One region of the Bartonella sp. B10834G3 genome, then DNA from elsewhere that is predicted to be linked to it. Evidence: predicted binding sites of a transcription regulator. Region 1 holds the regulator's gene; each other region holds the start of a gene.

Region 1 (10,106 bases):
CGATATTCGCGACGAATCGACAAAAGATATACGCATAGTTCTGGAGCCGAAAACACGTACAGTGGATCCGGAATTGTTGATGGAATCAATCTTCAAGCTTACAGATTTTGAAGTCCGTGTCCCTCTCAACCTGAACGTGCTTACCCTTGGAAAAATACCGAATGTTCTTTCACTCGGTCAGGCTTTGCAACAATGGCTCGATCACCGCAAAGATGTCCTTGTGCGCCGTTCCGAATTCAGACTGCATGAAATTACACGCCGTCTCGAAATTTTGGGCGGTTACCTTATTGCTTATCTCAATCTTGACGAAGTCATCCGAATTATTCGCGAAGAAGATGACCCCAAAAAACAACTCATGACAAGCTTTTCTCTGACTGAAAATCAGGCAGAAGCAATTCTGAATATGAGATTGAGATCGTTGCGAAAACTGGAAGAAGTCGAGATTCGTAAAGAATTCGACACTTTAAAGGCAGAGGAAGCCGAACTTGATGCGCTCTTGCAATCCGACATAAAACAGTGGAAAGCAATTGCAAGCGAAATTGCCAAGGTTAAAAAAGTTTTCGGCCCGGATAGCCCGCTTGGCAGGCGACGCACGAGTTTTGAAGACGCTCCCGATCACGATATTAAAGATATCGAACAAGCGATGATCGAGAAAGAGCCGGTAACAATCGTTATTTCAGAGAAGGGCTGGCTAAGAGCACTTAAAGGGCACTTGAGTGATTATTCCGGCCTTACCTTCAAGGAAGATGACAGGTTAAAAATCGCATTTCCGGCTATGACAACAGATAAGATCATTGTTATGAGCACCGGTGGTAAATTTTTTACCATTGCAGCGAATGCATTGCCGGGCGGAAGGGGACATGGTGAACCTATTCGTATTCTCGTCGATATGGATAATGATGAGGATATATTAACCGCTTTCGTCCACGAGGAAGACAGGAAGTTGCTGCTTGTCTCTTACCATGCAAACGGATTTATCGTGTCTGAAAACGATGTGCTTGGAACGACGCGCAAGGGTAAGCAGGTTATGAATGTAAAACAGCCTGACGAAGCAAAACTGTGTTTGCCAGTTACCGGTGATCATCTGGCGATCGTTGGCGAAAACAGAAAAATGCTCATTTTCCCGCTCGATCAAATCTCCGAAATGACCCGTGGCAAAGGCGTGCGCCTGCAACGTTATAAAGACGGTGGCGTCAGCGACGCTATTACTTTCGATCTATCCGAAGGCCTTACATGGCGTGATGCAGCAGAAAGAAACTTTACCCGTGGCGCTGCCGAACTCGTTGAATGGTTTGGAACCCGCGGCAGTGCAGGGCGGATGGTACCAAAAGGTTTTCCAAGGTCCGGAAAGTTTTCAGGCTAATTCAAAACAATTTTTACAAGTCTACGCGCTGTAAACAATAGTTGGAATTAACTTGCTTTAATTAATCGTCATAGTGGTTATTTGACAGTTATCTATTAACCACGACCACGGTAATTGGGTACATTTTGTTCCGGAATCCAGACGTTTTCCGGCTTTTTTCCGGTTTGCCAGAAGACATCAATAGGTATACCCCCGCGAGGATACCAATACCCCCCGATGCGTAGCCAATGTGGTGACAATAATTCCACCAAACGACGGGCTATCGTGACCGTGCAATCTTCATGAAATGCACCGTGATTGCGGAATGATCCCAAATAGAGTTTCAGCGACTTACTCTCGACAAGCCATTTGTCGGGAACATAATCAATCATCAGATAAGCAAAATCCGGTTGACTGGTGATTGGACACAAAGAGGTAAACTCCGGCGCAGTAAAGCGCACACAATATTCGACATCCGCCTGAGGATTGGGAACGCGTTCCAGAACGGCATCTTCAGGAGACTCCGGAAAAGGGGCCTTCTTTCCTAATTGTTTTAAATTTTCATAAATTGAATGGTCTGAAGTCATCGACAAGAACCCTGAGAACAGAAATTGAAACAAACAAGAATGCTATTTTAACAACTTGCTATTTTTATTACGCTTGACAGCTTCAATCCAGAATTCATTATCTTCATAAATTGTTGGATCATCCACTCCGGCCAATGCGAAAGCTTCCCGCCGTTCAACGCAGGTTCCGCAGCGCCCACAATGGTGTTCTCCTCCTTTGTAGCAAGACCAAGTCTTAGTAAAAGGAACGTTGTATTTTACACCATCTTTAACAATATCCGACTTGTCGCAGCTCACATAGGGCGCAACGAGCTGACATTGCCCTTCCAGTGATAATTGTTCCATTGCGTTGAACGCATTGATAAAATTTTCACGGCAATCGGCGTAAATAAAATGATCTCCACCGTGTACTGCAATAGCAACGCTATCGCCATGTTTAGCCGAGGCAATAGCAAAGGCGATCGAAAGAAAGACAGCATTCCGATTGGGAACGACCGTGGATTTCATATTATCTTCGGCATAATAACCATCGGGAACATCAATATTATCGGTGAGTGATGATCCGGAGAGATTCTTTCCGATTGCGGAAATATCAATTGGATAATAGTCCGCGCCAAGAGCACGCGCACATTCTTTCGCAAAAAACAGTTCTTTTTTATGCCGCTGTCCGTAATCGAAAGAAATGATACCTTGAAGGCTTTTCTCGTGAGCCAGACGATAGGCGAGGGTGACGGAATCAAGTCCGCCTGAACAGATAAGATAGGTTTTCATTTTATCCCTTGTTTTTGAAACCGGGTGGGCTGCGACCGGTGTCTTTTACAGCTATCAAAGGCTTTGATAGCTGTAAAGCCTGTCATTACTTTCCGTTTTTTATTCGCTCCATAAAGCGCTGGAAACGTGCATAAACTTTAAGATTTTTCTTCGCATTGATCGAAGGAAAATAGGTTCTGAATTTCAATGCGGACTTTTCCGATATGCCATCAATAATAACAATTTCCTGTTTGCCATTTCGATGGGCAAGAACCAAATTCCACGGATTCAAATCATATAAAATAACATCGGTTTGTTTGACCCAATTCTCGAATTCATCAAGTGCATCGCGAATGGGGCTTACATCCTTGGCAAAGGCAGCTACCGGTTGCGCATAATTATTGTTCTCATCTTTTTCGGCTCTAACCACGAGCCCCCAACCGAGATCGGTTTGCTGAAGCCCGACAACCGAAAACATGTGCGGCAGCAAGGTTTCAGCATGAGGATTGACGCGGACAATCTCGAAGAATTCGTGCATATTGACAGAATTGGCACCCAACGGCTTAAAACGCTTTTTCCATTCGGCTACTTGTCTGGTTTTAGCAATCCATTCAGGGCGCAGAACTTTCACCAATAAGTCGGGGTTGTCGGGATGAACGAAGACCAGACGTGCATTTCCCTTGAAACGAGGCTTGCACCCCTTCAACTCGATCATCTCTTTAGACAACATATCAATTTCCTCGGCAGATAAACTCTGTCTTATTCTTTTGTTAACGTCCATCCGCTGGATGTCAAATGTTCTTGAGGACGGTAACGGGATTTATAGTCCATTTTCGGTGAACCTTTGACCCAATATCCCAGATAAACATAGGGAAGCCCCAATTGACGAGCTTTGCGGATGTGATCCAAGATCATGAACACTCCAAGCGAAGCGTGTTTTTCATATGGTGAATAAAAAGAATAGACCATCGAAAGACCATCATCAACTTTGTCGGTAAGAGCGGCCGCAACAAGCAAAAAATTATTTTTCTTATTCGCGTCACCGGATAGCTTTCTTCTATATTCGATTAATGACGTTTCAACCTCGGTATCTTCAACCATCATCCGGTAATCCTGAAATGTCATATCGCTCATTCCACCGCCGGCATGACGAACGCCGAGATAATTTTTAAAAAGCGAATATTGCTCCTCTGTTGCCTCACTCCCGCAAACTTCACCGACGAGATCGGCATTTTTTTTGATAATACGTTTCATTGTTCGATCAGGAACAAAATCATCCACGACAATGCGCACCGATACGCATGCGTTGCACCCGTCGCAAACAGGGCGATAAGCAATATTTTGGGAACGTCGAAAACCGCATTGCATCAAAACGGTATTTTTATCTTTTGCGAATTGTCCGGTGAGATAGGTAAATACTTTTCTCTCCCAATGCTCGGCGAGATACGGGCAGGGCGCCGGAGCTGTAAGGAAAAATTGTGGTTCATCTTTATCGCTGTGTGTCATGCTTATCGCATTTAAAGATACCGTCAAGTTGAAACAAATTTACATTTACATAGAAAACTATAGCGCAATCGCCGATCCTTCAAGGAATGATCTTTAAATAAACAGTGATCCTACCGCCTAAACTATCATACCATAGAGATCATAATCATCCGACTGTTCAATCTTTGCGGTGACGAGTTCTCCCGTCCGTATGGGACGACGTGAAGTCAAATGCACGACACCATCAACCTCCGGAGCATCATATTTCGTGCGTCCAATGCCTGTATGGCCATTCGCCTCGTCTACGAGAATTTGCAAACGTTTGCCGACTTTCTTCTTGAGCAAATTGGCCGAAATGGATTTTTGATGAACCATAAAACGGTCCCAACGGCTTTTCTTGACATCATCAGGGACTATTTCCAGCCCCATATCATTGGCCGATGCACCCTCAACAGCCTCATATTTAAAACATCCAGCCCGATCTATCTTTACTTCACTCATCCAATCAAGAAGCATTTTGAAATCTTCTTCGGTTTCTCCCGGAAAACCGACAATGAACGTTGATCTTAAAGCAAGATCAGGACAGATTTTGCGCCATTTCTCGATGCGCTGATTAATTTTTTCCAAATGCGCAGGACGCTTCATGTTGCGTAACACGTTGGGGGACGCATGTTGGAACGGTATGTCAAGATAGGGCAGAATTTTTCCATCGGCCATCAATTCGATGACATCATCGACATGCGGGTAGGGATATACATAATGCATCCGCACCCAAACACCCATATCGCCCAATTCTTTGGCGAGATCATAGAACCGTGCGCGAACCGTACGGTCTTTCCATGGACTTTCGCTATATTTAAGATCAAGCCCGTATGCACTGGTGTCTTGGGAAATGACAAGTATTTCCTTGACGCCTGCTTTCACAAGCCTTTCCGCCTCCCGCAGCACATCGGATGCCGGTCGGGAAACCAGATTTCCCCTTAATTGTGGAATAATGCAAAAACTGCAATGATTTGAACAGCCTTCGGAAATTTTTAAATAAGCATAGTGACGAGGCGTCAAACGTATTCCCTGAGGAGGAACAAGATCAACAAACGGGTCATGGACAGGCGGTGCAGCTTTATGAACAGCCTCCATAACACTCTCATACGCCTGAGGACCTGTAACAGCCAATACATTCGGATAAGTTTTTGTTACCACTTCCGGCTCTGCACCAAGGCAGCCGGTTACAATGACTTTACCGTTTTTCTTTAATGCGTCGCCGATATTGGCCAGCGATTCATCGCGGGCCGAGTCAATGAAAGCACATGTATTGACGATAACAAGATCCGCACCATCATGTCTGGGTGCTATTTCATATCCTTCAGAGCGCAATTTTGTAATGATGCGTTCAGAATCGACAAGTGCCTTAGGACATCCTAAAGAAACAAAACTAACGCGAGGAGCTGACATATCACTTCCTGTAGAAGACACGAATTTCTAAAAACGATCAGATGAGACCTAATCTATTTTGTTAAAAATACAAGTTTGTTAAAAATACAAGGCTGTTTTGCAAAAATTTCGCCAGTCCTGCCGCAGGACATATCCATCTATTCGCATTTTCATTATATCCGGACGATAATCTCGCCCGAAAAACCTCAAACGCCGCTTCTCTCCCGAACTCGTTAAAACAGCTCTAATAGAACTTCCGTCATTCCCGTTGAAAAACACTATCCGACAATTATGATTGAATTTTTTTACACCATAAACATTTAAAACATTCAATGACGTGAGCTTAATAGCGGCGTATCAAGCCGACAAGCTTGCCTTGAATTTTGATACGATTAGGACCGAATATCCTTGTTTCATAAGCAGGATTTGCAGCCTCCAAAGCAATAGACGCACCTTTTCGCCGATAACGTTTCAAGGTTGCTTCTTCATCATCAACAAGTGCCACAATAATTTCACCGGGATTTGCTGTATCTCCACGTCTGATTATAACGGTATCACCATCGAAAATTCCGGCATTAATCATAGAATCGCCCTTGACTTCCAGCGCATAATGTTCGCCGCTGCCCACCATATCGGATGGTAGAGAAAGCATATTTGTCTGGTTCTGGATTGCCGAAATAGGAACACCGGCCGCAATTCGTCCCATTACTGGAACATTCACATTGGCTGCCTGCCCACTTTCGCCACTCGACAGTTCCCTGCGAACAACATTCTTCATATTCTTGTTTTTCTGGCCATCTATAACACTGGGTGAAAACTTCCTTACGCTATTCATCGCAGGTGACATTGTTTCCGGCAGCTTCAAAACTTCAAGAGCGCGCGCACGATTGGGAAGGCGACGTATAAATCCACGCTCTTCCAATGCCGTTATCAACCGATGAATGCCGGATTTTGAAGCGAGATCCAAAGCATCCTTCATCTCGTCATAAGAGGGGGGTATACCGGTTTCTTTTAGCCGGTTATGAATAAACAGAAGCAACTCATACTGCTTGCGTGTTAACATAAAACTCTCCAATGATGCGAATCAACGAGAAACAAAACCAGAACGTACACTATATGTTCTAGTATTGTTCCACAAGTTATTTTGCGTTTTATGTTCGTATTTTTATTTTTATGTTCAAATATCCAATCTAACAGAACGTAAAATTATTTCTAACGAGTTCTGCAACATAAAATTCATCCCGATACGACCTAAAAATCGTGACTTTTATGAGAAATACATTTTTCTTCTATAGGGCTTCAAAGATTAAAGAGCATGAATTTTCTATTTTCAAAAACTTGTCTGATCCGATAGTCGATTTAGGTTTTTGACAGATCATGGACGAGTGCAAAGCGATATGGCCGTAAATATGGCAAGGGATGCAGTCAGAATTTTCCTTCTATGAGCGATTGCTTGCGCAAGGCGGAACGGCGTATTTATAGGCTAGCCATGAAAACCGACGAATTTGAATACAATAAACGCTCATAAAACAGGTTTAACATAAATTGACCTGCGACATTTCAAATCGGCAATGAGACATCATCTGGCAAAGACGAAAATTCCATAGCTGAAAAGGACGAAGTTTTCATTGGAAATGCCGATACGTTGTCGGGTGAATATTGGCATAGAAGGCATTGCGGATTGTTCGAGTGAATGGCCATATGTTATTATAGAAAAAGAAAGCGTCCATGTGATTTTGAAAACGGCATCTATGTGATTTAAGGAATTGAGTGTCTTGACGTGATAGTTGCACAATTGTTGTTTTTTAACGGTTCTCGCCCCTCCTATACAAAAAGTTCCATAATATATCTTATGCAATTATTCGAGAATAAAACTCCAGCGGCAAAAAGTACGAATGAACGAGTGAAAAAGCGCCAAAAAGCCAGAATAAGCGAATGACCAAATGACCAAATGCAGAACGATAGAACGGATAAAATGACAAGATGCCAGAATGTTAGAATGTTAGTTAGACTGACATATCCTGCTATCAAATACCGGTATAGAATTTTTATCGATCAGCGAGAAAACGGATTTTCGCCTCTTTTCCATATCTTTCGAGTTTTGGTGAAACCTCTTCCCTCGGCTTTTAAATTGCATTAGAAACCCGATTTCACAAACAAGTCTTAACGATAGTTCGGCAGAGTGCTTCAGTCATAGTTCGGAACGCTGTTTCGATTGTCGTTCGGAATGCTGTTTTGATGATGTTTTGGTATCATTCCGCGGCTATTTCAATTTCCATTTTTCGATCAAGCACGTGAATATCAATGATAACACGTGAATATCAATGACGAATGGTAGTGAATGTTCGGGCTTGTTTCACTTGCCGGATTTTACCATGCATCTTCAAATTGCATTCACTATCTTCCGATAGAATTGCGACTTTAAATTTTTCTGAAGAGCTGTCGATTTTAAAATCCATCCGAAAAAGCTTTGAAGTTTTTCGCGATATTGCAAAATCAATGTCGAAAGGTAAATTGTGCCATTTATTCAATATGTTATGAAGATGTTTTAATATTCGACATCTGGTGCTTGGTCATTAACATCTGTTAGCACTAAGGCCTATGAAAAGGTTAAGCCCGATAAACGATCGTTGGATTTTCCGATAACCATCGGCTGTCAATCAATGAAACACTAAGACATTTGCAATCTTATCAATCCGGTTTTGAATTCCGGTAACAGGCAGTGTTTTTTCACGCCGTTATTGCTTTTCAGAATTGCTCGAATTTTGAAGATAATATCGGCTTTTTAAACGCTTCCAATTTAATCGTGAGTTCCCTGCTCCTTCTCGGAAATCGTATCAAGAACGGAAAGACATCCAAGAATGAGCGCTTGTATACCGATAGCGTATTCGTCATCAATCCCCGGAATACCCAAATCGGACTGATAACGTGTTAAATCGGCTTCATCTCTATTATCGGGCAAAACACTATCGGCTACTGAAAGTGTGTGATAGGAAATAGTGAATGCCAACCAATGCGCTTGAATCAGAGAAAGATTGTAGGCTTTTGCAAGTCTTTGCTGGTGATTTGAAATCCGCTCTTCAATTGTCGGCGTAATCATATCTCTGCGCAAGAGATACGGTGTGATGCCTTGATGGGTTTCTACGAGCTTCCACATAGACGAAGCGAGCTTTACAAGATAGTCGCGCAACGCAATTTCGGGCGTCCAATGAGGCAATTCCCACTTCAAGAAAATTGTTTCGGCAACCAAGGTCTTTAAAGCTTCGAGACCGTCAACATGATTATAGAGCGCCATATGGCTCACACCCAACTTTTCAGCGACACCCACAAAGGTGATCTTGGGGATGCCAATTTCAATAGCGGCCTCCACTATCCTGTCACGACTGATTGTAGGCGGTCGCCCCCGTGGGAGCTTTTTGGGCGATTGGGTCATTATAGCAATTTTCTGAGTTTGTTATGAATGAGCGAGAAATGTATCACGGATAATTGAACGGTACAACAAAGCGTTCTGTCTTTACTGATACAGCTTATTTATTATGTGACAAGGTGGCCAACATATGGCGCGAAATAGATTTTGCTGTCTTTTTGCGGAAAAGTTAAATCGGACGCGGTATTAGTCTTTTATCTATTATGACAAGCAAATCATATCTATTATGACAAGCAAAAACAGCCAAAAAAGGGAAATATCGGTTGAGTTTCAGAATGATAACTTTAGCCGATTGTTTGTGATTTTTTCGAGCGTTCCGGCATCAATGCACACCCCCTCCCCGTTTTATATTTTATTCCCCCCTATTCAACTTTCAGCTTCTAACGAAGTGGCGGATAATTGGAATAAAAATAAAAAAGCCATACAACAATTCGCGTTCTGTATGGCTTTCTTGGCTTTTGATTGGTTCTGGTTCAATCAGATTCAAATTAGAACTTCATTTTGAGGCCGACACCAAATTCGCGCGGTTCGGTGATATAGGCCTGAATTCCGGCTACACGGTCTCTGTTTTTTTCCGTTGGTACACGTTCGTCAAACAAATTCTTCGCATAGCCAAAAATCTCCATATGATCGTTCGGTTTATATGAAATCTGCATATTGGCAATTGCATAAGAACCGACGCGCAAAGCAGGATCGTTATCGTCCGTTGAATAATAATCATCGGTATAACGGACATCGCCGCTCAAGCGAAGATTTTCGATGATGTCCCAATCGGCTCCGACATTGAACATGTAACCGGGAGCTTTTGCAAATTTTTTCCCGTCAAAGACATTGCCGCGTGTGTCACCGAATTCACTGGTGTCTGTGTGGAGAAGCCCAAGTCCACCACGCAATAGGAGGTTATCGAGAAGCTGATAATCTGCCCCCAATTCTGCACCATATGTTTTTGCTTCATCGGCATTAACAATGATGGAACCGAATTGTTTGCCGTTCATATAATCGGTAACAGAACGCTGCGAGTCCGTATAACGCGTGTAGAAAATATTCGGCGTAAATGAAAGCTTGCTATCAAGCACTGTAATACGGGAGAAAATTTCATAGTTCC
Region 2 (10,106 bases), on a different contig from region 1:
CGTGCCGGCATATAACGTTCCGCCCGCTTCGGCGATCAAACCGGCTTCGTAAAGAAGCTCATATCTTTGAAGGATGAAATCTTCGTTCCACGAAAAACCGTCACATCCGAAAAGAAAAGAAATTCTGCGCTTCTTGAATTCACAATTTGTCTTGTCTTTATCGGCCCATTGATAGAGTGCGGCAATAATTTCATCAACGCATGGATGTTTTCCGTTACGGCAATCGTCCCAGGGAAAGTGCTCATACCAATTATGCCATTCGACTTTCGGTAAAATTCTTTCGTGTTCGCGAACCAACCCCAGATAACTTACAGACAATGTATTGGGGTATTCATCCGACGATAAGCGGTCGCGATTGGTAAATGTATAAAGTTGCTCAAGAAAATCGACCGGATAATCTGTCCGGGTTTTGACCCAATCGCGAATAGTCGATTGTAAACTTTTGTGATCGGATTCGAGTGGCCCAGAGGGAAGTTTCTGTTCCGGTCCCACGGTAATGACTTTGGGCTGTCCATCAGTAACGGCAACAATAACGGCGATAAGCTCAATCTTGGAGAGCGCTGTGTGTGTGGTTTGAATTGTCATTTTTCAAAAATTTTGCTGTGGTTTAAAGTTTAAGGAAATATAAGTCGAGGGAATTCGCCGATTTTACATTTCTTCATGGAAAAACTCCCTTCCAGTGTAAGAAGGGAATTTTTTTCGCATATAGAGCGCCGATTTGACTCGCCAAGACTACTCTGGAACAAAAAACAATTTATTGCCGAATTTGACCGCAAAAACGCAACAGATGTTAGAAAATTGATGTTGTATAGAATTTTGTATTTTGTTTTTTGGATTTTACGGAAAATTTTTTATGTGCGTAAAAGCATCTGCAAGCAATTCTAATCCGGTTGATAACCGAAAATAGGAAAAAACCGGACATTGCTTGTCTGAAAATTATAATAGAGGTTTTCAACATCATTAACTGACAAGTAAATGCGGAATTAATTTTTTCTCGCGAAACCCGAAATGGTGAAAAGTTACAGACTATTTAAAAGTCTGGAGGCTGTTGACAGAGTGTAAAACGATCAGGGAAAAAGTGAAACCGTTTGAAAGAGAGTGGAACCGTTTGATAGTGTGTGAATTGTGCAAGCAGTTGTTTTAAAACTTAATCAGTCATTTATAACAAAACCGGCTCGAAAGCCGGTTTTTGCAGTTACAGATTCCATTTTTTCGTTTAACGATGATTTACAGGTGAACCATCGCCGAAATGCGCCTCTGTTGCCGAAACGCCATGGGCGGCTTCGCCGGATTTCGGTGCGTGGCCAATCACATAACTGTCTTCAAGCGAACCGTCGCCAAAACCGTTGGCGCGGGTATAGGCACGCGAATTGCCGGTATAACCATGGTTGACACCAGATTGGGCTGATGCCCCGATAACATATGTATTGACTGGCGAACCATCGTCAAAAGCATAACCACTGGCATAGGCGCTGCTAACACCACATAAACTTGCAAGCGCAATAAACATCAATTTTTTCATTTTATTCACCGTCTTTTTGAGCCCTTAGCTGCGGCTAACGGCTTTCATTAAATTCTATAGAGCTGGACTTATTTTCCATGCTTTCTAATGCCTATATCTTCATTGCGAGGAACAATCTCAAATCACTTTAAAATGTCGCGATCACGTAAACGTGATATTTAAAAAGGGGTTATAAAACAGTGTGTTAATATGTCCGGATTATCAACCTTGCGAAATATTAGCCGAATTATATCACAAGCTTTGTGAAGTGGCTTCAAGCGGCTTTTATCCGGTCGTGATCGAGGCCCGCCAAAAGTTCATTTTTGCAGTTTATTTTTTGAGTTCATTTTTTGGAAGCGTGTTTTTCAGGGCTGTTTTTTGTCTCACAAGCCGCAAGCTTTGTTCAAATTTTTCTATTTCCTGTTTCCTCGACTGTTCGGAAATAATCCGCAGTAAATACGAGGGGTGAACAGTTGCAAGAACGGGTATGTTTTCTTCAGTTGAAATGAGTCTGCCTGCAAATCGGGTTATAGGTGCGATTAATCCCGTTAGTGAAAACAGGGCCGTGCTCCCCATTGCAACAATGAGCTTCGGTTTGACGATTTCGATTTCTTTCATCAGCCACCAACGGCAATGTTCGATTTCGGTGCGATGGGCTTTTTTATGAAGGCGTTTGCGCCCTTTAAGTTCATATTTGAAGTGTTTGACAGCGTTGGTCATGTAAACTTCATCCCGTTTTAGCCCCACCTTGCGGGCAGCCTGGTCAAATACTTGTCCTGCCGGCCCCACAAACGGTCGGCCAACAAGATCTTCACGGTCGCCCGGTTGCTCTCCGACAATCATAAGAGAAGCATTTTCAGGGCCTTCACCACAGACAGCCTGCGTCGCCGAACAATGTAGGGGACAGCGCTTACATTGTCTGATGCCTTCATCGAGAATATCCAATGTTTCCGGTATTGTGGCAGATTGAAAATTTGTTTGAAGGCTATTTTGCCCAAACTTTCCGCTCAAGCGGGAATGGAAGCGGGGCGGTGATAGAATTGGTTGTTGCTCCATGTCCCTGATACGCCTTTCGGCATTGCCGACGAGACTATCAATCATTTGCGCTTCCGGAAGATTGCCCCAATATTTTTTAGGCATATGGCTTTGCATAGTTTTCACTTTCAGCCTTGCCGGATTGAAAATGCTGGCAAAATAGGTTTTCCAGAGGTCTTCGAGTTCATCTTTGCTTTCCGGTTTTTTAAGAACCGGTTCGCCTATCAAAAATGTGCCATTACAATAATATGCACTGCCTTTCGGCGTTAGAATTTGCCAATCCATGTCGCCAAAACGTTTACAAAAGAAAGGGGTAGCTTCTGAAACAATGAAATGTTGCGGTTCATACCATGCCGTAAAACATCGCCTGAAGCTATCGGGATTGATGTTTCCAATTTCATTGAAGCGTAAAAACGCATGCATATGGTGAATATCGTGGCAAACAGCTTTTTGCCGCGATAAAGCGGTTGCAATATCACTCTCGTAAATTTTTTCGAGAACTGTCTTGTCCTGCTGCAAGCGATAGAGAAGGCGATATAACAATGCCGCCGAATCTTCGCTTTCATGGCAGATGACGTTTTTTGCAAGATTAAGGAATTGTTTCGGTACAAAAAACTTTTGCGTTTTTTGGCGTGTGTCGGGATTTTTTGCCGAAGGCGAAAAGTTATCTGTTTCGTCGAATAAAGCCGGTTTTGACTTATAGCGCCAAAAAATATTTTCCGGACATACTTGTTCCTGCAATAGCAGGCGCGCCTGTTTTCGCCATTCGTCAAAATTTCCCTGATTTTCGAGAACAACAGTTTTCATGTCGAAAAAAGATCAAGTTGGGTGGGGCGCGCACGAAAGCGCTCGACAAGGTGGGAACTGTCGAGAAGGTGTTTCGGTGTCCAGCGTTCGGCAATGACAAAAGGTTTTATTTTTTCAAGGCTGATATGGAATGTTTTCAAATCGGAAAAATCAAGCCGCTTGAATCGTCGTGCCGCCAATATCCTTTTGACATTACGTACCCCAAGACCGGGTACTCGCAACAGCATTTCCTTGTCTGCCTTGTTGATGTCGACCGGAAACCGGTGGCGGTTTTGTAATGCCCAGGCGAGTTTAGGGTCGAATTCGAGTTCGAGCATGCCGTCATTTGCTTTCGTGGTTAGCTCTTCCATTGAAAAACCGTAAAAACGATAGAGCCAATCAGCTTGATAAAGCCTGTGTTCTCTTAAAAGCGGCGGGCGTTTGACGGGAAGCAGGTTTGAAGCATCCGGAATAGGGCTGAATGCCGAATAATAAACACGTTTTAGCCGGTATCCCGAATAAAGCTCGGCGCTTGATTTCAGGATTGTGGCATCATTGGCATCGTCGGCACCGATAATCATTTGCGTGGACTGTCCCGCAGGCGCAAAACGTTGCGTTTTTTTAGTCTGCAAAGTCGCATCCTTCGAGGCTTCTATACCAATTCTCACATGAGCCATGGCTTGTTTGATTGTCAGAATCTTTTTTTGCGGTGCAAAGCGGTTGATGCTTTTTTCTGTTGGCAATTCGACATTGATTGAGAGGCGATCTGCATAACGCCCCGCTTCCTTGATGAGTGCATCCGAAGCATCCGGAATCGTTTTCAAATGGATATAGCCGCCAAAATGGTGAATGGTGCGCAAATCGCGCGCAACTTTAACCAGTTCTTCCATAGTCTGGTCTGCCGATCGGATAATGCCGGACGACAGAAACAAACCTTCGATATAATTTCTACGATAAAATTCGAGTGTCAAAAACACCACTTCGTCGGTGGTAAATCGCGCCCGCTCGACATTGCTTGACGACCGGTTGACACAATAGGCACAATCAAAAATGCAAAAATTGGTGAGCAGAATTTTTAACAGCGAAACACAACGGCCGTCAGGAGTAAAGGAATGACAAATTCCCGCATTCGCGGTTGACCCCAAACTGTTTTTTTGGGGCGACGGGCGCGTGGAACCGCTAGACGCACAAGAAGCATCATATTTGGCAGCATCAGCCAGAATTGCCAATTTCTGTTTAAGCGTTTTGACCATTTATGTTCACTATTTGTTCTTTTTTATCAATATAGATGTGAAAAGCGGGAAGTAAAGGAAAAACGGCAAGTCACGACGAGCGGACATCAATAATTCGCCGTAATATCCGCATCAGGCCGGATAAAGCCGGTTCAATCCGTCAAATTGTTCCCCATTCTGTTCCAGTTTGTAACGTTACCGCTGTGAATGATTTGAGCGAACGTTAATAATAAGCCCTGAATGAACAATCTATCGAATAAAAATGCTGTCGCCTGAACTTCCATAAAACAAATAGTTTTGTGATAATTCGGGTGAGGAGATTTCATAAGGTTTTGCGTGGTTTATGTGTTGCGCGCCATTTTTGCGATAAGCCGTAAGCCAGTCCGAAAACCGCCGACACCAGAGACCCGCCAAGGATTGCGAGTTTCGCCGCTTCCAATTGTTCCGCGTTGGAAAATGCCAGAGTTGCGGTAAAAATGGACATGGTAAAGCCAATTCCTCCCAATAATCCGACGAGAGCCATTCCATGCCAATTTATTCCTGCCGGAAGGCGGCAAAGGCCAAAACGCACGGCAATGAAACTGAAAAGTACAATGCCGAGCGGTTTACCTATAAGGAGACCAAGCCCTATACCAATCATAATGATAAAGGAAGAATGATTGTCAAAATCGACATCGGAAATATTGATACCCGCATTGGCAAGCGCAAAGAGGGGCATAATGAGAAATGAAACCCAAGGATTGAACGCGTGAACAAGCCTTGATACCGGCGCATCAATTGCTGCCAAACTCTTGCCTATTTCAAGAAGAGCAAAACGGCGCTTTAAAGCGCTGTCTTGGGGGTTTTCATTTTTCAATATCTCCAAAGCGTAAGACATTCGGTTGACAGGCGCAATCAGTGAACGGGGGGCAAGTGCCGGTGTCAATAATCCCGCTATGACACCTGACAGGGAAGGGTGGATTCCGCATATCATCAGTGCGAGCCAGAGGAGACCGACGGGAAGAACATAAATCAGTGCCGAATTTATTCCTATCCATTGCAAAAAAACAATGATGATAATTGCAAGACATGCAAATGGCAGACCTGCGAGACCAAAACTGCCGGAATAAAAAATTGCGATAATCAAAATAGCGATAATGTCGTCAATCGTGGCGAGCGCAAGCAAAACGATTCTTAAATTGTTTGGAACCGATTTTCCCAAAAGCGCCAGAATGCCGATCGCAAAGGCTATGTCGGTTGCAGTGGGCACAGCCCAACCATGGCTCGTTGGTGGCATAGGATTGGTAGAAAAATAAATGATCGCCGGTATTATAACGCCGCCAATAGCCGCAACGATGGGCAATAAAGCCTGACGAAATTCGCTCAAGGCCCCTTCATGAATTTCCCGCCTTATTTCCATGCCTGCAACAAGGAAAAAAAGCGTCATGAAACCGTCATTCACCAGAAAGTGCAGGTCTTTGGAGAAGGAAAATCCGAAAGCTTCTATCGAAATTTTTTGTTGCCAGAATTTCTGATATGCGGTCGCATAAGTCGAATTGGCAAGCAAAAGAGCGACAAATGTTGCTATAACGAGAACAACGCCCGCCATCGCTTCAATATGAAAAAAATTGCGACAGGCTGAAAATATTTTTTCGGCAATAGCAGAGGCACGGTTAGGCAGGCGGCGGGATATATTATTCATGGCAAGTTCCTATGTGCTGGCGGCCCGACCAGCTTGAAACCTGCCCGAAACAATTTATCGGACACCCGTTGGCAACTATATAAAAATGACAGAAAACTACAATAACAATCTTCTATTTTTTATTGTCCGACATTTGTCAGAACAGAATAAAATTCCGGTTATCAATCTTTGAACGATTTATTGAAGTATATTATAATGAATTGTTTTATATAAATAAAATTTATAAAATTTTAAAAATAAACAAAAATAAAATAACGGAGGGTATTTATTAAATATAGAATAATATTATTGGATGAAATTATTATAAAGGGGATATGATCCCCTTTATAAAACGGAATTTAGGTCTTTCAGTTTTCGTTTTTTACCGTAAGGTTTACTTTGTTGAGCGCAGTTGCAAGATCGTTTTGCAAGGCTGTTTCAAGATCGGTAGCCGTTAGCCCTTTATTATCCTTGGCTTCAAGCGATATTTTAAGCGTTCCGGGTTTTTTAGCGAAAGCACCGAAAGCAGATGAAATTTTTTGTGCTTCATCATGATCTTTCAAAAGCATTGCCGGACTCTTGGTCATAACGACATAAAAGTCTTCATAAAGTTCCTGCTTGAGATCGTGTTTATTGTCATTCAAATTCTGGGCAAGATAGGTAAACAATTTGTCGATGAAGCCGAAATCGGAATAACGCATATCAGCTTTGGTGATGCCAATCCGGTTTGCGGCGTCAAGGGACGCATCCTTATCACCGGAAAACAATGCGGGTTCGGCATTGATGATTGTTGCCGACATCTGCCCCGAACCGATGCAGTTAGCAGTGAAAGAAAGATCGTTCAAAGCAAGCGTTTTGCCTCTGGAATTATAGGAAAAATCAATTTTTCCAGAAAGATCCAGTGTTTTGAAGCCCATATTTCTCAAAATTTCAAAATCTTTTTGCGGCATTTCGGATGTGTTGAGCGAAAGGCCGTTGAGCGACACAAGCAGACTTTCGGGAACCGGCTGATTCCATTCGCGTGGTAGAAGTTGAAATGAATTGAGGCTTGCTTTGATTTTCGGCAAATCAATATCAGCTTTTTCAACTTCAGCATCAATGGCAGTTATTGCCGAAACAAGTGTTACAAGCAGTGCGTTTCTTGCCGCCTTTTCATTTTTTTCATCCCCGCTCTTCTTGGCTTCAAGATAGGTTCTGGCCAGAGTTTCCGGTACGTCCTGCATCGGGTGCATCTTCAAGCCGTTGGTTTTAAACTTGTCGAGTGAAAAATGCGCATTGCGGTTTGTGCCTTCATACACATCAATTGCAATATCGCCTAATTCGACAGGACCGAAGACCGTCCGCCCCACCTTGTCGGGTTTGATCTTTCCGGCGAGGATCGAATAGGCGTAACCGACATCAATGTCATCGGCCCGCATGGCATTGCTTTTGCCGATAAGGCGAAGACCGTCGGCGCTATTTGTATCGGAATTTTTCAAACCGACATTGGTGCTCATGCCGTCAATGCCGACAGAGCCGATATTGCCTGCCTTCAAATTTGAAAGCCAGAAGCCCTTAATGTCCAGTTTTTCTGTCTCGCCGTTGGGATTGGCAAGAGATACTTCTATGTTCGGCGCGTTAACGGATGATACATCAACCCTCTTCAGGGCTTGTAAAACATGGGATTCGATTGATGTATCCTTGTCTTTAAGGGTTATGCCACTGAGAGTCACTTCCGGAATTTCGACGTGAATATTCTCTCGTTTCAAGTCGATATTGTAGATCGTGAATGAACCGGGGACAAAGCCAACCGGCGGACGACCGGAAATGGCACCGATTTTAAGCGTAACGCCTTCAGGCACCGGAAGTGTCACATTTTTGAGGTTGACATTACCGGCAACTGTCACTTCCGATTGATCGGCCTTGACACCATGTTTTACCATCTCGTCTTTGACAAAGCTGTTGAGGTAAGGAGCTGCCATATAAAAAGCGCCGACAGCCAATATGGCCAGAATGACCACGCCTCCGATAATATAAATTAACCAGCGTTTGAGTGTTGCTATCAACCAGCCACCGAAATTGGCCATTCTTTTCTTCCAGTCTTAATGTTGTACGTCTGCGCTCAAGTCGATCTTGTCGAACAGGCTCAACGGCGCAATTCGAGCCGCTAAAAAGTCTGCCAATCCGACACCTTGTCCGGATTTTGCTTTAGCATGGATATTCAAAGTTCCACCGCTTTCTAAAAAGTTTTGCACTGCTTCGCCAAATTTTTGTGAATTTTCCGCACCGAGGAAAATTGCAACAGCCAACCTGGTTTTGACAGCCGCCTCCTTGCGTTTGTCAGCAAATTTTTCGCCTGTATTCGCATCATAAAATTTTGCAAAACGATCAAGAAAATTATCAGCGTTTACGGTCAAGTCCATGCTCTTTGCATGTATGACAAGACCTGCCGCGGCAATAGTCATAACATTATCCGAGAAAAATGCCGGATCGACATTGACGAACGAGCCTTTAAGAGACCAACGTCCTATGTCGGGATAATCCATAGTCAACTCCTTAATATCAAGAGTTTCATTGTCGGCGTTCCATGAACCATCAAAAATAAAATCCTCTGATATTGTCTTATAGCCGAGCTGACTGAGCAATCCACTGTTTGTTGTTTTAGAAAAGCCTAACTCGGTTAAAATGGGGAATTTCTTATCCCAATCTGCCGCAGAGCCTTGCAACCCTTTCCAGTCTATTTTCAGTGATGTCGGAATGGCTCCCAAGCTGAAATTCGCTTTCACGTCCAGAGAATTGAATGTGACAGGCGAGTTGTCAGAGCCGTTTTCCGAAGGCGGAGGCAATAATGAAAAACCGGACAGGTGAATAGTGTCGAATTGCGGCATCAAAGGAAGGTTCTCACTTTGAAGAAAAGCTTTGAAAACACGGCTGATACTATCAAAATCGCCTTTGTCCAATTTGTCCAATTTGGTCAGCATGTCGTTAATATGAGGAAAACGCAGTTGCGAGATTGAAAAATCGTCAAGCGTTGCTGTCTCGTTGTCTCTGTCTATGGTTTTTATGCCTTTCAACGCGATGTCGAATTTGCCATTATTGTAAGTAAAAGAGCTGTCTTGAACATTTGCGCTGCTATCGGGGTGTTTTATAGCGAGTCCGGTCAAATGTATATCGGCAAAGCCGATAGACGGGATAACGGCAAGTTTCTCGGTGAGCAATCTTGCCTCATCAGATTTGCCGATGCTGCTATTGCTATCGGCATTGTCAAGCTGTTTGACCATTTCCGAAAGGGAAAATGGCAGTCGACGCACCGAAATTTTTGTTCCGGAAATTTTTTCGATCGTTGTATTGCCGGCGTTCTCGTTATCTATAACGTCGTCAATCGACAAAGTTTGAACTGACCAGTTGCCCGTTATGTCTTTAAACGGGTTTTCTGTTTCGCCAGCAGAAGACGGTTCGCTATAATAGCGAACAAGATAACCGATATTGAAATTGTCAATTTCAGCCTTGCCGGTTTTGGTCGATATAATACGATTGATCGTAGAAGCATCACTTTCACCGGCCAAACGGACTTCGCCCGAAAGACCATCGCTCGTCAATTTTTTGACAATTCCTTTGTCAATATCGTTGAACACAACATTATTATAAGTCATTGCCTCGCCACCGTTACCGGTTTTGCGTGTCACAATCATTGAAGGGGCGACAATTTTTTTTACCGCAATATTTGTAACGTCAAAAACGACATTTCCATTATTGGCGCCGGTCTTTTCATTAAGTGCGAAATTTTGCACACTCATCGCGGGAACCGAGATTTCGGTTTTGCCAAAATGATAAGACAGGTTTTCCAGTTTCAGATTTTTACTGGTTTTACCGGAAAAATTGACCTCACCATTGATTGTTTCGACGTTCAGGC
Region 3 (10,106 bases), 240 kb from region 1:
AGACAGATGCTCCGATCAATCCCGGTAATTCGGGCGGCGCGCTTATTGATATGAAAGGCGAGCTGATTGGCATCAATACGGCCATCTATTCCCAATCGGGAGGGTCGGTCGGGATTGGTTTTGCAATTCCGGCAAATCTTGTAAAAACCGTTCTTGATGCGGTAAAAAGAGGCGAGCAGACATTTGAACCTCCCTATATCGGTGCTTCTTTTCAAAATGTAACGGCAGATGTTGCCGAAGGTTTGGGAATGGCTCAACCTTATGGCGCCATTATTATTGATGTTGCAAAGGGAAGCCCTGCTGAAAAAGCCGGTCTTAAAATCGGTGATGTTATTTTGAAGGCACAAAATGTGCGTATTGATAATCCGGACAGCCTTGGTTACCGCCTGATGACAACGGGAATCGGTCATACGCTCGATATTGAGTATCTGAGAAACGGCGAGACCGGAAAGACCTCTATTTCTCTCACTTCGGTTCCCGAAAACGAGGTTTCACGTCCGGAAAAATTGACAGGAAATACTCCTTTTACCGGTGCCGAAGTTATGAATTTGACGCCAATGAATGCACGCCGGTTTCATGTAGCACCAGATGCGGCAGGTGTTGTAATCAACAATGTCGACGATAATAGCAATGCCGCCGGTCTCTTTCAGCGCGGAGACATTATCCATGGTCTCAATGGCAAGGAAGTCAAGACAGTTGCCGATTTGAAAAAAATTCTTTCAGGCGGTCAACCGCGTATCTGGCAGCTTGAATATGAACGGAACGGCATGTTGGTTCGGCAATTCGTACGTTGAGGTATTTTTTTGGCTAACGATCTTTTTTCCGCTACGACCGATTTGCAGATGGACAAGACCAAACCGCTTGCCGAGCGTATGCGGCCTCAACATCTGTCAGAAGTTATCGGGCAAGAACATATCACCGGTCCGGAAGGCGCATTAAGCAGAATGATCGCCTCCGGTTCGATGGGGTCAATGATTTTCTGGGGACCACCCGGTACAGGCAAAACAACTGTTGCAAGATTACTTGCAAATGAAACGGAACTCGCTTTCGAGCAGATTTCGGCAATTTTTTCCGGTGTGAGCGAACTTAAAAAAGTATTTGAAAGTGCGCGCGCAAGACGGATGTCCGGCAGGCAGACGTTGCTGTTTGTCGACGAAATACACCGGTTCAATCGTGCACAACAGGATAGTTTTTTGCCGGTTATGGAAGATGGTACGGTTATTCTTGTGGGGGCAACAACGGAAAATCCGTCTTTCGAGCTTAATGCGGCGTTACTTTCGCGCGCACGTGTGCTGACATTCCATTCACTTGATGAAAAGAGTCTGGCAACAATTCTTGAAAGAGCCGAAAAAATAGAAGGCAAGCCACTTCCTGTCGACGAGGGGGCCCGTGATATGCTGGTACGTATGGCCGATGGAGATGGTCGCGCCGTACTTACAATGGCAGAAGAACTATGGAGGGCTGCACGGTCAGGCGAGGTGTTCAATGAAACAACCTTGCAGGAGATTGTCCAGCAACGTGCGGCGATCTATGACAAAGGGCAGGATGGGCATTATAATCTCATATCTGCTCTTCATAAGTCGGTACGCGGTTCGGACCCAGATGCAGCCCTTTACTATCTCTCGCGTATGCTGGATGCAGGCGAAAACCCGCATTATATCGGAAGGCGGCTCGTGCGTATGGCGGTTGAAGATATAGGATTGGCAGATCCGCAGGCTCTCGTCATTGCCAATGCCGCGAAAGATGCCTACGATTATCTTGGCTCACCCGAAGGCGAACTGGCATTTGCCCAAGCCTGTATTTATCTCGCAACCGCTCCCAAATCCAATGCCGGTTATGTGGCATTCAATAAGGCTATGCGTTCGGCGCGCCAGAACGGTTCGTTAATGCCGCCCAAATATATTCTTAATGCGCCGACAAAACTTATGAAACAGGAAGGTTATAACGAAGGTTATCATTATGACCATGATGAGCCTGACGCATTTTCAGGACAGGAATATTTTCCTGAAAAAATGGGACATCAGCATTATTATGATCCGCCTGAACGTGGCTTTGAACGTGAAATAAAAAAGCGCTTGGAATGGTGGGAAAGACTACGTAAAGAACGTAACAGACAAAAATAAACTTGGTATAAGCAGGTAAAATTCAAACTCGTGCGATGAAAATTGCTAAATCCCCCCTATAATCTCCGTCAGGAGATTTAAATGAATCCTTTTAAACGGAGATTATCAAATATGTTGAAAAAGTTGGGCATCCTTTTTCTATCGGCCAGTTTTTTGACCGCATGTGAAACAACGAATCCCTATACCGGTGAAAGTCAGGTATCAAAAACTGCAACTGGCGCAACAATCGGTGCCGTAGCTGGTGCTCTCGGCGGGCTGATGGTGGGTGGTTCAAGCCACGCCCAAAGAAATGCGGTGTTGATCGGTGCAGGCGTCGGCGCACTCGGTGGTGGACTTATTGGTAATTATATGGACCGTCAGGAAGCCGAGCTTCGTCAACAATTGCAGGGAACCGGTGTGTCTGTTACCCGTTATGGCGACCAAATACGCCTGAATATGCCTGGAAATATCACCTTCAATACCGATCAGGATTCAGTCAAAGGGCAATTTTATCCGGTGTTGAACTCTGTCGCTATCGTCTTAAAGAAATATAACAAATCGCTTGTCGATGTTTTCGGTTTTACCGATTCGACCGGAAGTCTTGCACACAATCAGGACCTCTCGCAACGGCGCGCGCTCGCAGTTGCCAATTATCTTAATAGTCAAGGTATTGATGGCCGACGCCTTGCAGTTCAAGGCTACGGGCCATCAAACCCGATTGCGTCGAACGATACTGTCGAGGGCCGTTCACAAAACCGCCGTGTAGAAATCCAGATTGCTCCCCTGCGTCAGGACGGTTATTGATTTTAACAGTTGGAACATCGTCTTTTGAAAACCGCCGCCTTATGCGGCGGTTTTGTTTTATTGAAGCTTGTTTGTCGTGAGAACATTATTAGAACAAAAATATATAATAATGTAAAAACAACAGGTTGTCCCACTTGTAAAATGAGAACAAATGGTGTACAAAAAGATCACGAAATAAATGAGTGCTCTAGCTTCATATAATAGAAAAGGTTAGTGTAAGATGGCACAAAATACATTGCGACTCGTTGAGGATAAAACAGTGGATAAATCGAAAGCTCTGGATGCCGCACTATCCCAGATAGAACGTTCATTTGGCAAAGGCTCTATTATGCGCCTTGGCGATAACAAGCATATTGTAGAAATCGAAACAGTTCCGACAGGCTCGTTATCGCTGGATATTGCCCTCGGAGTGGGGGGGCTTCCCAAAGGGCGTATCGTGGAAATTTACGGTCCTGAAAGTTCCGGTAAAACGACTTTGGCTCTTCATACAATTGCCGAAGCTCAAAAGCGCGGTGGAATTTGTGCATTTATTGATGCCGAACATGCGCTTGATCCGGTCTATGCCCGCAAGCTTGGTGTTGATATTGAAAACCTTCTGATTTCCCAGCCTGATACCGGCGAACAAGCATTGGAAATCACCGATACGCTGGTTCGCTCCGGTGCTGTGGATGTTCTGGTTGTTGACTCTGTCGCGGCTTTGACACCTCGTGCAGAAATCGAAGGCGAAATGGGGGATTCACTTCCCGGTCTGCAAGCACGGTTGATGAGTCAGGCTCTGCGTAAACTGACAGCGTCGATTTCCCGCTCGAATTGTATGGTCATCTTTATCAACCAGATCCGTATGAAGATCGGTGTCATGTTCGGTTCCCCCGAAACGACGACAGGTGGCAATGCTTTGAAATTTTATGCTTCCGTCCGTCTTGATATTCGGCGCATCGGTTCGATCAAGGATCGTGATGAGGTTGTAGGTAACCAGACACGCGTTAAAGTGGTCAAAAACAAACTCGCTCCTCCGTTCAAGCAAGTAGAATTCGACATTATGTATGGCGAAGGCATTTCCAAACTTGGCGAGCTTATCGATCTCGGTGTTAAAGTCGGAATTGTTGAAAAGTCCGGTGCATGGTTCTCTTATAATTCGCAACGTTTGGGGCAAGGGCGCGAAAATGCAAAGCAGTTTTTGCGTGAGAATAAGGAAGTTGCTGATGAAATTGAAGCAGCCCTGCGGCAAAACGCCGGTTTGATTGCAACAGAATTGCTGGAAAATGGCGGTCCGGAATCAGATGGTGAAAGCGAAGCGGTTTGATATTTTGGTTTCTACAATATGAAATTGAAATATAAATTCGGTAAAAGCTTTATCACTCGTCATTAGTTCATCACGAATAAACAAACGGCGTCAGAATATAGGTCGTTTGTTTTTGTCGCGTAAAAAACCGGTTTAAATTCTGTCAGATGAAATGTCGGTTTAAATTTTGTTAGATAAAACGTCGGTTTAAATTTTGTCAGATGAAACCGCGGTTTGAAAGTTGGCTTTATAAAGCAAAAATAACAATTTGAAATTATAAACTATTTGATTGATAGGGAGCCGTGCAAAATTTGCTACGGCTCCTTTCTTATAAAATATCAGGCAAAATATCCGGTAGCAAAAGCGCATTGACGAGCGGTCGTTAAGGGGAAATAGAATGGCTATCGTTCGTTTTCGGATAATGTAAAATCCCGTTGGCCGAAGACAAATTGCATTATCGGAATTAGATCGGGCGTTCACGGCGCGTCATCGCCAGTGATGGGGCTTGAAGAACCGGAATAGAGCTATGTCGAATGTAGACATTGCATCAAGCTTTAAAAATATTTCCTGTTATAGAAATCATTTTCCGGTTTTGGCGGAACGCACTTAGTATGCTGTTTATCTCAAGAGCGGTTACAGTTATTGGACATATTCATAAAGGTCACATTGTGCGTTACGAAACAGATGCCCATGTAAAAAGCGAATAATAAATCACATTGGTAAAGTGGCGTTAAAAAGTGGTTTCCAGATCAATGAATATGCTCTAAAAGGCAGACAATATAGTTTTAAAAAATCCTAAAAGCGCAACAGCGCTTTATGGCCAGTACAGGTGTCAGTTATGAATAGTGTTAACGAGATCCGGTCAACTTTTCTGGATTATTTCCACAGAAACGGGCATGAGATTGTTCCCTCAAGTCCGCTTGTGCCCAGAAATGATCCGACATTGATGTTTACCAATGCAGGAATGGTACAATTCAAGAATGTTTTTACCGGTCTTGAGCAGCGCCCTTATAAAAGAGCGACAACAGCACAAAAATGTGTTCGTGCCGGTGGTAAACACAATGATCTCGACAATGTCGGTTACACTGCACGCCACCACACGTTTTTCGAGATGCTCGGCAACTTTTCTTTCGGCGATTATTTCAAGGAACAGGCGATTTATTTTGCGTGGAATTTGTTGACCAAAGAATTTTGTTTGCCGAAAGAAAAGCTGTTGGTCACTGTTTATCACGAAGACGATGTGGCCGCTGATCTTTGGAAAAAGATTGCCGGGCTTTCTGACGACAAGATCATCAGGATTTCAACCAATGACAATTTCTGGGCCATGGGTGATACCGGCCCGTGCGGCCCCTGTTCCGAAATATTCTACGACCATGGTGATAAAATTTGGGGTGGAGTTCCGGGAAGTGCCGAAGAAGATGGTGACCGGTATATCGAAATCTGGAACCTTGTTTTCATGCAATACGAGCAGGTTACAAAAGACCAGCGTAATGATTTGCCGCGGCCATCCATTGATACCGGCATGGGATTGGAACGTATTGCGGCTGTCTTGCAGGGTGTTCATGACAATTATGATATTGACCTTTTCAAAACGTTGATCCGCGCTTCGGAAGAAGCAACAGGTGTCAAAGCAGAAGGTGAATTTGTTGCAAGTCACCGCGTTATTGCCGATCATTTGCGCTCATCCGCATTCCTCATTGCCGACGGTGTTTTGCCGTCAAACGAGGGGCGCGGCTATGTATTGCGCCGGATTATGCGTCGCGCCATGCGTCATGCCGAATTGCTTGGCGCTAAGGAACCTTTGATGTGGCGCCTTCTGCCGACATTGATACGCGAAATGGGTCAAGCCTATCCCGAACTTATACGGGCAGAGGCACTTATTTCGGAAACTTTGCGGTTGGAAGAAACACGCTTCCGCAAGACTTTGGAGCGCGGCCTCAATCTGTTGAACGAGGCAAGCCATAATCTGCAATCGGGGGATCATCTTGATGGCGAAACCGCATTCAAACTGTATGACACCTATGGTTTTCCGCTTGATCTTACTCAGGATGCGCTTCGTCGCCGCAATATAACGGTTGATGTCGAGGCTTTCGACAAGGCCATGGAACGGCAAAAAGCCGAAGCCCGTGCCAATTGGGCGGGTTCGGGTGAAGAAGCAACCGAAACCGTCTGGTTTGCTGTCAGAGATCGCGTCGGTTCGACCGAATTTCTTGGCTATGAGACAGAAAAAGCTGAAGCAGTGATTACTGCCATTGTCAAAGATGGAAAGATCGTCGACGAGCTTAAGGAAGGTGAAGAAGGGGCATTGGTGGTTAACCAGACGCCTTTCTATGGTGAATCGGGCGGACAGGTCGGGGACACCGGCACAATTTCCGGCGAAAAATTTACTTTCGATGTCACGGATACACAGAAAAAAGCCAATGGTGTGTTCATCCACATCGGAAGCTCGAAAAAAGGGTCAATCAAAACCGGTGACGTGGTCGAGCTTGATGTAGACCAAAAAAGACGCCGTAAAATCCGCGCCAATCATTCGGCAACACATCTTCTCCATGAAGCTCTTCGCGAAACACTTGGAACCCATGTCGCCCAGAAAGGGTCATTGGTAACACCGGAGCGCTTGCGTTTCGACTTTTCTCATCCGAAACCCATGACTGCCGAAGAAATCAAACAGGTTGAGGATTTGGCGAACGAAATCGTTTTGCAAAATAGCCCTGTCACCACACGGTTGATGAGCGTCGATGATGCGATTGCAGAAGGAGCTATGGCTCTGTTTGGCGAAAAATATGGTGACGAGGTTCGTGTTGTTTCTATGGGGCAAAGGGTTGACCCGACGAAGGTCGGAAATCGACCTTGGTCGCTCGAACTTTGTGGTGGTACGCATGTGAAACGTACCGGTGATATAGGACTTATCCGTATTGTATCGGAAAGTGCTGTTGCTGCGGGAGTTCGCCGTATCGAAGCATTGACCGGCGATGCCGCCCGTCATTATCTTGACGGTCAGGATCAACGCGTTCACGAAATTGCCAATGTGTTGAAAACAACGCCGCAGGAAGCACTGGAACGCGTCCATATTCTGGTCGAGGAACGTCGTAAACTTGAAAAAGAATTGAACGAAGCCAGAAAACAGTTGGCCTTGACTGGCGGCACAGCCAACCATTCAGAACCGGATATTGAAGAGATTAACGGTGTATCGTTTATGGGGCGCGTTGTTCATGGCGTTTCTCCAAAAGATTTGAAGCCATTGGCAGATGCCGGAAAGAACAAGATCGGAAGCGGTATTGTCGCTTTCATCGGCGTTTCGGAAGATGGCAAGGCAAGTGCCGTCGTTGGCGTTACCGATGATTTGACGAGCCGTTACAATGCGGTGGTTCTGGTCAAAGCCTTATCGGAAGTCCTTGGCGGCAAAGGCGGCGGCGGTCGGCCGGATATGGCGCAAGCCGGTGGACCGGACGGTCAAAAAGCCGACGATGCGCTCAAAGCTTTGCGGCAGAACCTGATAAAATAAGTTTAAAAAGCGGGCAAGTCCCGCTTTTTTATTGTTATCTTGCACAATTACACAATTGGCCGTTTCTGGTTTCAGGCAGCCGGATTTATGAATTTTATCGTTTTTGAACCTTTTGTCGAGCAGAAGCCGGTTGCTCTATGTTTTTTGTGAGATTTTATATTTTCATAAGAATTTATATCGCTTATTTAGTATAATTTTCACGATATTTTGTATTGTTAATATTCTTAACAAGATAACTTTTATATAGTTTTCTGAAAATAGATTGTTTCTTACGATTGAAGATCATCAAGTTTTGAGATGCTCTTTTGAAAAGTTAATTTTATTGACTTAAATTTAAAAGAAAAACGGTTTTTGATAGGCCAAGAAGACAGTGCGACCAATAGCTATTGTTTCAAAAATATTGATAAAGAGATCAGATGCCGATTTGATTTTGTAAGGCGATAATCCATTTCCCCGTCTTCCATTTCCCCGTCTTCCATTTCCTTGTCTTCCATCTCCGTGTTTTGCATTTCGGTGTCTAATGCCACGAAGAAATTAAGCTGTTGCCTATGTTCGTTCTTTATATCGGGGCGTTAGCGGAATGGAGCGAAGTGTCAAAAGCGATGAAACCGGATTGGCTTTTCGCCAGATTTATCTTTATCATTCGAGTGAAAAGACCTGTCAATGTGTCAATGAATGCAATACAGCACTCGCCGTTTCAGTGCTATTTTTCAGATTATTTGTCTCGAAATGTGTCGGCACTTCAAAATCATCTATCACATGAGATAGGCGACAGGAGAGTTTGAAGGAGGGCGTTTACGTTTCAGCTCCTGTTTTTTGCAGTGATGAATGCTATCGTTATGCATATGTGGGGTTCGATAGTCGACTTGCTTATGCGGCTACAGGGATAATGTCCGGCAGTTTTACAATGCCGGTTCTGCGATATTCATCACTTGACTGCCGGAACGAATGTTCAAGGCCAATTATTTTAGATAGGCGATCTAATGTTGGGCAACATTATCGTGGTTGAGTGCATGGGGTGAATGGTCGATCGTCAAGCCACCCGCTTTGAGAAGCGCTGTAAAGCGGCCACCTTTTTCAGCAAGTTCGTCAAAACTTCCTTGTTCGACAATGTGTCCACGATCCATAAACAAGACCAGATCGGCGTTACGGACTGTCGATAGGCGATGAGCAATGATAATCGTTGTGCGGTTCCGGCTTACTGTGTCGATTGCTTCTTTAACACGAGCTTCTGTTTCAACATCCAATGCACTTGTTGCTTCATCAAGAACGAAGATAGGGGAATTTTTCAATACGGCTCTTGCGATTGCGAGCCTCTGGCGTTCACCACCGGAAAGGAGAGAACCGCGTTCTCCCACCCTTGTGTCGTAACCATTGGTTTTTGCACGAATAAAATCATTGGCTGCCGCGATCTTGGCGGCTTCATATATCTCTTCGTCGGTTGCTTCAGGCCGGCCGATGCTGATATTTTCCTTGATCGTCCGGTTGAATAAACCGGAATCCTGAAACACGGTCGCCATGGCATGACGAAGTGATGCGCGATTGACCGTCCGTGTATCGACACCATCTATCGTTATCACGCCCGATTCAGGGTCATAGATGCGCTGCAAGAGATTAATCAGTGTTGTTTTACCGGCACCGGTAGGGCCGACAATAGCCGCCGTCTGGCCGGGCTTGATTTCAAAACTGATGTCATAGACACCTTGTAACGTGTTGGAGAATTCATGCGTTACATGGTCGAAACGAATGTCGCCTTTAACATTGGTCAAAGACGGTAAACCTTCCGGTTCGGCAGCAGCAATTGTTGAATCCATCATGTCGTAGAATGCATCAAGTTTTGCACGGTTGGAACCGATAAGATTGATAAAATTGCTGATTTGGTCGAGCTGTCCGATCATCATCTGTGAAAAGAAAACAAAAGCAACCACATCACCAATATTGAGAATGCCTTTTGAAACAAGATAGGCACCAAGAACAATGACAACGATGACTGTAATTGTCGAGGCCATGCGGTTAAGTCCGGCAGCCAATGCCCACCAGTTCAAAACCGGATATTGGGCTTTAAGAACATTTTGTGCGTTCTGTTTGACCCGCGCACTCTCTTCATCCCCGCGGTTATAGCTTTGAACAACCGAGACATTGGAAATGGAATCCGTGACATGTTCAAAGAGGGCAAGGTGGTATTTTTCGACCGATTCCTGACCGGTTTTGGTCTTGGTCATGACCAGTCGTGCAATCATAATGTAAATAATGCCAAGTGAAATCAGCACGATCGACAACCGGTAATCGGTCCAGATTGCGACACTCAACAAAATGACAAGCTGGATCATGGATGCCAAATGCTGACGCATGAATTCGAGCCACATGGTAAACATGGATTCACATGCGCGCAGCATGGTATGAAGTGCGTTGG

Evidence for each region. Region 1 encodes LexA, which represses DNA repair genes until DNA is damaged. Its sites were predicted from a motif close to TGTTCNNNNTGTGTTCNG; they were not measured.
Region 2: the regulator LexA is predicted to act here: its motif matches at 4,579-4,596, upstream of H3S94_RS00780 (putative DNA modification/repair radical SAM protein).
Region 3: the regulator LexA is predicted to act here: its motif matches at 2,985-3,002, upstream of recA (recombinase RecA).

What each region holds. Positions count from the first base shown of each region.
Region 1 covers NZ_JACFOM010000002.1:401,180-411,285, reverse strand. Annotated here, with positions in the region: gene parC (DNA topoisomerase IV subunit A) at 1-1,363, shown strand, start outside; gene queF (preQ(1) synthase) at 1,459-1,929, opposite strand; gene queC (7-cyano-7-deazaguanine synthase QueC) at 1,972-2,679, opposite strand; gene H3S94_RS07205 (YrbL family protein) at 2,765-3,388, opposite strand; gene H3S94_RS07200 (arginyltransferase) at 3,418-4,164, opposite strand; gene rimO (30S ribosomal protein S12 methylthiotransferase RimO) at 4,282-5,595, opposite strand; gene lexA (transcriptional repressor LexA) at 5,918-6,637, opposite strand; gene H3S94_RS07185 (TetR/AcrR family transcriptional regulator) at 8,375-9,007, opposite strand; gene H3S94_RS07180 (TonB-dependent receptor) at 9,490-10,106, opposite strand, start outside.
Region 2 covers NZ_JACFOM010000001.1:171,432-181,537, reverse strand. Annotated here, with positions in the region: gene H3S94_RS00795 (hypothetical protein) at 1-585, opposite strand, end outside; gene H3S94_RS00790 (hypothetical protein) at 1,217-1,522, opposite strand; gene H3S94_RS00785 (UdgX family uracil-DNA binding protein) at 1,832-3,343, opposite strand; gene H3S94_RS00780 (putative DNA modification/repair radical SAM protein) at 3,340-4,575, opposite strand; gene nhaA (Na+/H+ antiporter NhaA) at 4,877-6,235, opposite strand; gene H3S94_RS00770 (hypothetical protein) at 6,583-8,280, opposite strand; gene H3S94_RS00765 (hypothetical protein) at 8,296-10,106, opposite strand, start outside.
Region 3 covers NZ_JACFOM010000002.1:640,803-650,908, reverse strand. Annotated here, with positions in the region: gene H3S94_RS08230 (DegQ family serine endoprotease) at 1-794, shown strand, start outside; gene H3S94_RS08225 (replication-associated recombination protein A) at 843-2,123, shown strand; gene H3S94_RS08220 (OmpA family protein) at 2,235-2,906, shown strand; gene recA (recombinase RecA) at 3,127-4,209, shown strand; gene alaS (alanine--tRNA ligase) at 5,027-7,693, shown strand; gene H3S94_RS08205 (hypothetical protein) at 8,274-8,456, shown strand; gene H3S94_RS08200 (glucan ABC transporter ATP-binding protein/ permease) at 8,674-10,106, opposite strand, start outside.